One region of the Cloacibacterium caeni genome, then DNA from elsewhere that is predicted to be linked to it. Evidence: riboswitches for the same ligand, from Rfam matches in the RefSeq annotation. Region 1 holds a riboswitch; the other holds the start of a gene.
The links. A riboswitch is a leader RNA that binds a small molecule or an ion and turns the genes downstream of it on or off. The one in region 1 is predicted to bind S-adenosylmethionine.
Positions count from the first base shown of each region.

Region 2: it holds a riboswitch for S-adenosylmethionine, as region 1 does, so the genes downstream of both, KKQ79_RS05180 (Na+/H+ antiporter NhaC family protein) here and KKQ79_RS09825 (O-acetylhomoserine aminocarboxypropyltransferase/cysteine synthase family protein) in region 1, are expected to answer to the same signal.

Region 1 is NZ_OU015319.1:2,120,085-2,123,564, forward strand. Features, by position in the region: gene KKQ79_RS09820 (homoserine O-acetyltransferase family protein) at 1-459, opposite strand, end outside; gene KKQ79_RS09825 (O-acetylhomoserine aminocarboxypropyltransferase/cysteine synthase family protein) at 592-1,887, opposite strand; SAM riboswitch class I at 2,026-2,135, opposite strand; gene KKQ79_RS09830 (glycoside hydrolase family 3 C-terminal domain-containing protein) at 2,379-3,480, shown strand, end outside.
Region 2 is NZ_OU015319.1:1,129,024-1,132,503, forward strand. Features, by position in the region: gene KKQ79_RS05180 (Na+/H+ antiporter NhaC family protein) at 714-2,033, opposite strand; SAM-I-IV-variant riboswitch at 2,070-2,166, opposite strand; gene KKQ79_RS05185 (hypothetical protein) at 2,408-3,157, opposite strand.

The sequences.
Region 1 (3,480 bases):
CCACGCAGAATGCTTTGCATTGGTAGCAATTACAAATAATTTTTTGATAAAATCTGGTTCTGCAATCGCCCACTCTAAACATTGCATTCCGCCGAGAGAACCTCCTAGAAGCAATTCTATTTCAGAAATTTGTAAAAATTTGGCTAACTCTTGGTGAAGTTTTACCATATCACGAATGGTGATTAATGGAGGTTTTTCTTGTTTTTGGAAACTCGTTCCGTAGCAAGAACCTAAAATATTGGCACAAACTATGGTATATTTTTCGGTGTCTAAGGTTAAATTTTTGCCAATGAAATTAGGCCACCAATCTTGCACATCTGAATTTGCAGTTAAGGCATGACAAATCCAAATCACTTTTTTTTCTGGAGCTAATTCACCAAAAATATGATAAGCAATGTTTACATTTTTTATTTCAGTTCCACTTTCTAGGGCAAAACTTCCTGCCGTAAAATTTTCCAAAATTTTCAAATTTATATTAAAAAAAGATTGTTTTAATCTTAAGTTTTGGCTAAAGCCAGTTGAATTTTTATTTTTTGAAATCGGGCTAAAGCCCGATTCTATTGATAATTTCCGATTTCAGCCTTCCAATTTCTATATTTTAGAGAATGATTGCTCTAAATCTGCGATAATATCATCAATATGTTCTATTCCTACGCTTAATCTAATTTGTCCCGGAGTAATTCCTGCTTTTAATCTTTCTTCATCTGAAAGTTGTTCGTGTGTAGTAGAAGCAGGGTTAATAATCAGCGTTTTAGAATCTCCAACGTTTGCTAAATGCGAAATCAATTGTAAATGATCGATGAATTTTACCGCTGCTTCTTTTCCGCCTTTGATTTCAAAATTAAGTACCCCTCCGAAACCTTTTTTCAAATATTTTTTGGCATTTTCATAATCTGGGAAACTAGGCAAACCTGGATACAATACTTTTTCAACTTTAGGGTGATTTTCTAAAAATTCCGCTAATTTCTGAGCATTTTCTACGGTTCTGTCTACTCTAAGCGATAATGTTTCTAAACCTTGAAGCAATAAAAATGAATTGAATGGAGAAATCGTAGGCCCGAAATCTCTAAGACCTTCTACTCTGGCTTTGATGATAAAAGCAATATTTCCAAAAGGTCCATTAACTCCAAAAACATCTGAGAAAACCAATCCATGATAACCATCTGAAGGTTCAGAAAACTGTGGAAATTTACCATTTCCCCAATCGAAATTTCCTCCATCTATGATGATTCCGCCAATAGAAGTTCCGTGACCGCCAATCCATTTGGTTGCAGATTCTACCACTACATTTGCGCCATGTTCAATCGGTCTAAACAAATAACCACCTGCTCCAAAAGTATTATCTACAATAAGTGGAATATTATGTTTTTTAGCCACTGCAGCGACTGCATCAAAATCCGCAACGTTCAACGTAGGGTTTCCTATGGTTTCTAAATAAATCGCTTTGGTGTTTTGGTTAATGAGTTCTTCAAAACTTTCTGGCTCATCGTCTTTAGCAAATTGTGCTTCGATTCCTAATTTTTTGAAAGAAACTTTGAACTGATTATAACTTCCTCCGTACAAATAAGGCGAACTCACAAAATTATCTCCTGCTTGTAAAATATTGGTAATTGCCAAAAATTGCGCAGCGTGACCAGAAGCGGTAGCCAAAGCAGCTACTCCACCGTGAAGTGCAGCCACACGTTTTTCGAATACATCTGTAGTAGGATTCATGAGTCTGGTGTAGATATTCCCAAATTCTTTTAACCCAAAAAGATTGGCAGCATGTTCTGCATTGTTAAAGGTATAAGACGAAGTTTGGTAAAGCGGCACCGCTCTAGAATTGGTAGTTGGGTCGATTTCTTGACCAGCGTGAAGTTGAAGCGTTTCAAATTTTAAATTGCTCATTTTTTTAATAATTTTTTAATTGTTAAATATTAGAGCAACTTATTTGCAGAAAATTCTTGACGAAAGAGCATAAAAAAACTCTTCCGACAAGTCGAAAGAGTTTTTGATATAGTGTATGACTATTTTAAACTGATTTCAGACTTATCTTTCCCGAATTTCGGGGTTGAATTTGGCACCTTACTCTCATTTCTGTTAGCAGGTTGCCAAGGTTTCGCAGGGTCAATTCCCTCCACCTTTCTTAATAAGTTGCGTGTATAAAGAACGTTTATCGTGGTGCAAATATAAAAACAAGTTTTACAGAAAACCAAATTTTTAGAAGAAAAAAAATATTTTTTTCATTTTAACAAATCATAACCAACTGATTAACAGGTGATTTATTGATTTTTATTTTTAAATCTTTAATCTCAAGATAAGTTTTTTGAAAAATTTATTATCTCATTTTGAGATAATAATAAAAAGTTGTAGTTTTACTGAACCAAAAATTAATTCTTATGTTCAAGAAAATTGCACTTGTTTGCTTAGTCTCGTTAATGAGTTTTCAAGCAAAAGCACAAGAAAAAAAGACACAAATTTATTTAGATGATTCGCAACCTATAGAAGTCAGAGTAGAAGATGCACTTTCTAAAATGACTTTAGAAGAAAAAGTAGCGATGCTTCATGCTCAGTCAAAATTCAGTTCACCAGGTGTTCCAAGATTAGGAATTCCAGAATTTTGGACTACCGATGGACCACACGGAATTCGTCCTGAAGTAAAATGGGATGAATGGGATCAAGCTGGTTGGACCAATGACTCCATCATTGCTTATCCTGCGCTTACTGCACTCTCTGCAACATGGAACAAAAAAATGTCTTGGAATTACGGAAAAGCTCTTGGAGAAGAAGCTCGTTATAGAAAAAAAGATATTCTATTAGGACCTGGTGTAAATATTTACAGAACTCCATTAAACGGTAGAAACTTCGAATATATGGGAGAAGACCCATTTTTATCTTCTAAAATGGTGGTTCCATACATTAAAGGGGTTCAATCTAATGGTGTAGCTGCTTGTGTAAAACATTATGCACTTAATAATCAGGAACAATTTAGACATACCAGCAACGTAATTGTAGATGATAGAACGCTGTACGAAATTTATTTACCTGCCTTCAAAGCAGCTGTACAAGAAGGAGACACTTGGTCTATCATGGGAGCTTATGATATGTACAAAAATCAGTATGCAAGTCAAAATCAATATTTATTAAACGATATTCTGAAAAAAGAATGGGGTTTTAAAGGAGTAGTGATTTCTGATTGGGGCGCTGTAAATGATACCAAACAAGCCATTATGAATGGTCTTGACATGGAATTCGGAAGCTGGACAAATGGACTTTCGGAAGGAACTAGCAATGCTTATGACAATTACTATTTGGCACATCCTTATTTAAAACTCATCAAGTCTGGTGAAGTAGGAACTAAAGAATTGGATGATAAAGTAAGAAGAATCCTAAGATTGGCTTTCTTAACCACAATGAATAAAAACAAACCTTTTGGAAACATTGCTTCTGAAGAACATAGAGCGATTGCCAAAGAAATTGGTGAAGAAGGAATTGTATTGC
Region 2 (3,480 bases), 990 kb from region 1:
TATTACTACACTCGGTGCCTGAGCGTAGTCGAAGGCACATTCTCACTTCTCATCTCGGTGCCTGAGCCTGTCGAAGGCACATGATTTCTATTGCATTAAAATCCGTGTGCTTTCTAGAACATCTCTGATGCTCCTTTGAAAACTCAAAAACGCCATCATTTCGACAACTCTCCGTGAACCTTGTGATATTAAAACTTTTAACCTAGGAACATAGACGTTGAAAAATTACCTATTTTAATTGATGTCCTAGGAAACCGCAAGCGTTAAAAAAATGAATAACCTTTTCGTTAAAAAAGTCTGCTGTTTAAGCTCGGCATTCTGCCGAGTGAGTTTCAGAGTTTTTAGAAAAGGTTATTTATTTTTAGCTGAGGATTTCCAGACTTGAACTTTTGGTTCTTTTGTTTCAAGACAAAAGAACATTAAATCTGAAAAGCAGAGTTTATTTGTTGATGCTGTGGCTTCGTGAACTTCGTTCGCAGAACTTCAGTCTTTGCTCTGCCACCAAATCTTTTATTACACGGTGCCTGAGCGTAGTCGAAGGCACATTATTTCTATTGCATTAAAATCCGTGCACTCTATAGAACATCTCTGATGTTCCTTTGAGAACTCAAAAACGACATGATTTTACAAAATCTCCGTGAACTTTGTGTTATAAAAACTCCAAAACCAAACAGAAAAATTTCACCCTTTAGGGTCGGGGAAAAGAATTTTTCTCAACAAATACCTGAGCCTCCCGAAGGTAACACATTCCTAGACCTTCCCCAAAACATAGAACCCACCACCATTAAGAACAGAAGCCCTAAATAATAAGAATGCGAGAGCATATCCACATAATTGATTTTATTTTTACTGTAACCGATAATCAATAAAACCTGAGCGCCATAAGGAAGTAACCCTTGAACGATACACGCAAAAATATCAATCACAGAAGCCATCTTTCGGGCTGGAACTTCAAAACGTTCAGAAATAGGTCTCAACACTTTCCCAGAGATTAGAATCGACACCGTATTATTGGCAATACAGAGATTTACCAAACCTGTAATCAATCCTGCTCCCAATTGCGCAGATTTGGCAGAGCTAATCTTAGCTTCTATTTTGTTCAATAAATATTGAATTCCCCCTGCTTTTTCTACTAAGGCAGCTAAACCACCTGTAAGCAAAGACAAAAGGAAAATTTCGGTCATAGAAGTGAAGCCTTCATAACTGGCTTTGGCAAAACTCAACCACGTGAGATTCCCTTGCCACAAACCAATGGCTCCCGCTAAAAATATCCCGATGACCAACACCAGAAATACATCTAACCCTAAAAAGGCTAAAACCAAAACCACCAAATAGGGGAAAATAAGTTCCCAAGAAATGGGAGTTGGCGTATAGGCAATAGGTGCGACAGGATTGCTAAATCCTATAAAAAGTAAGATGACCACCGTTAATACTACTGCAGGGGCAGCCAAATAAAAATTGGTTCTGAACTTATCTTTCATGCTGCTGCCCAACGTTTGAGCTGCTGCAATGGTAGTATCAGAAATCACCGAAAGATTGTCGCCAAACATAGCACCACCCAAAAGACTTGCCCCAATTAGGTTAAGGTCTGCTCCACTTTTTTGAGCCAACTGTATTGCGATAGGCCCTAATGCGACAATAGCACCAACCGAGGTTCCAGAAGACAAGGAAAGGAATGAGGCCAAAAGGAAAATCCCTAGAGCATAATAATCAGCAGAGATATAGGTTAGCCCGATATTCACCACCGCATCTACACTGCCCGAAACTTGTGCTACCGTAGAAAAAGCGCCTGCCAATAGATAAATAATACACATGGTGAGTACACTGGATTCCCCACAACCGTGTAAGAAAGTTTTTATTTTTTCTTGATGAGGCAACCTAGACATGGCAAAGGCGGCAATAATACCGATACTCACGGCAATAGGCGATGGCAAGGCATAAAAATCTTGCAATACAATTCCGGCACCTAAAAATGTACCTACGAAAATTAAAAAAGGAAGTAAACTGAGAAAATTTGCTTTTGTATTGTTCATAAAATTTAAAAATTTAACACAGGAACTTTACAAAAGATAGACAACATTTTTTCCAAAAAGTTTGGCTTATCGCTTTAGCACCTTGCTTGTTGTTGCAGGTTGCTACCTCCCGTAGAGGTTCCTGATAATAGGCGGCAAAAGTAATCATTATCTCCCAACGAACCAAATACAATCTATCAATCGCCCTCATAGACCATCAACACAGCCTTTTAACTCCCTGATTTCTAAAAATTAAAGAATAAAAATTTCCTTTCCCGTTCCCGTTTTTATACCTCAAACTCTTGAAAATATTTAAAGAATCATAATGTTCAAATGCGATATTAAAAAAGAGACTGCCTAATTAGACAGTCTCTTAATCACTTTATTCAGTGTTACTAAACCATATCCAACAAATTGACCACATTAAATGCACCATTATTGAGAGGATATAGATTTCCATTTACTTCTTGTAGATATTCTATTACAAGTAAAAAGTATCGCTGTCCCTGCATAGTGAGAGGGCTTTCAAAACTCAAAACACCATTCAGCGTTGTGCCATAAGTTTTACCCGTAACTACATTACTTTCATGGGTTTCAAAATTCCCTCCCTCAAATCGGATAACACTTTCAATCAATCGGATATTGAAATCTGTAGCTGCAGCTGGAAACTTTAAACCTCTACCCAGTACTACATCTGTTAAAGTCAAAGTAGATGCTTCCATATCTAAGGTAAATCCATCAAATAGAACAGAACTCAACGAAGCTCTTGCATTAAAATCAAAACCTCTCATTACATCTACTCCTCCTTCTGTTCCTATTCCTATAGCAATACTCCTCTCACCTCTATCAGAAACAGTATCATTCCTTAGAACTTCATACAGTTTAGAAGTCAGTCTTGCCTGCATTTTAGAGTCTTTATACTTCTCTAGTAAATACCCAAAACTATTGCGCATGAGCTTATTAGATTTAGCTACTTCGCTAAATTCACTCATGTTTTCACGCGTTCTTGCAAAATTACTGTCATTCATAATTCTGCTTTTTTTCACTCCGCCAGCTCTTCTTACAAATGTTCCGTCTGCAGTTTTATAGAAAGAAAGACCATCTATTTGTCCTTCTATGGTTATTAAGCCGTTATATTTAGCCATAATTTGAAATTTTTAAATAAATTAATCAGAAAAAAGAAAAATTGGACTTCGCGAAAAAACAAGTTGTATTCTTTTCAAATAAAGCTATAAATAAAGCGCGCTAACTCTATCCTAGTAAATATTACTTGCCGATAAAATATCTTCCAAAAGATCTCTTTTCTACATCCTTACCCTAAGAATGCAAGACAAATGTAGAGGCTCTAAAAAAGATTTCCAAAACAAGAGTGCCGAAAAGAACCGAATTCAGCACATTTTGCCGAAAACAATACTTTTAGTCATAAAATCAACTTTTAGCGGAAAATGAAACTTTTAACTGAAATCTT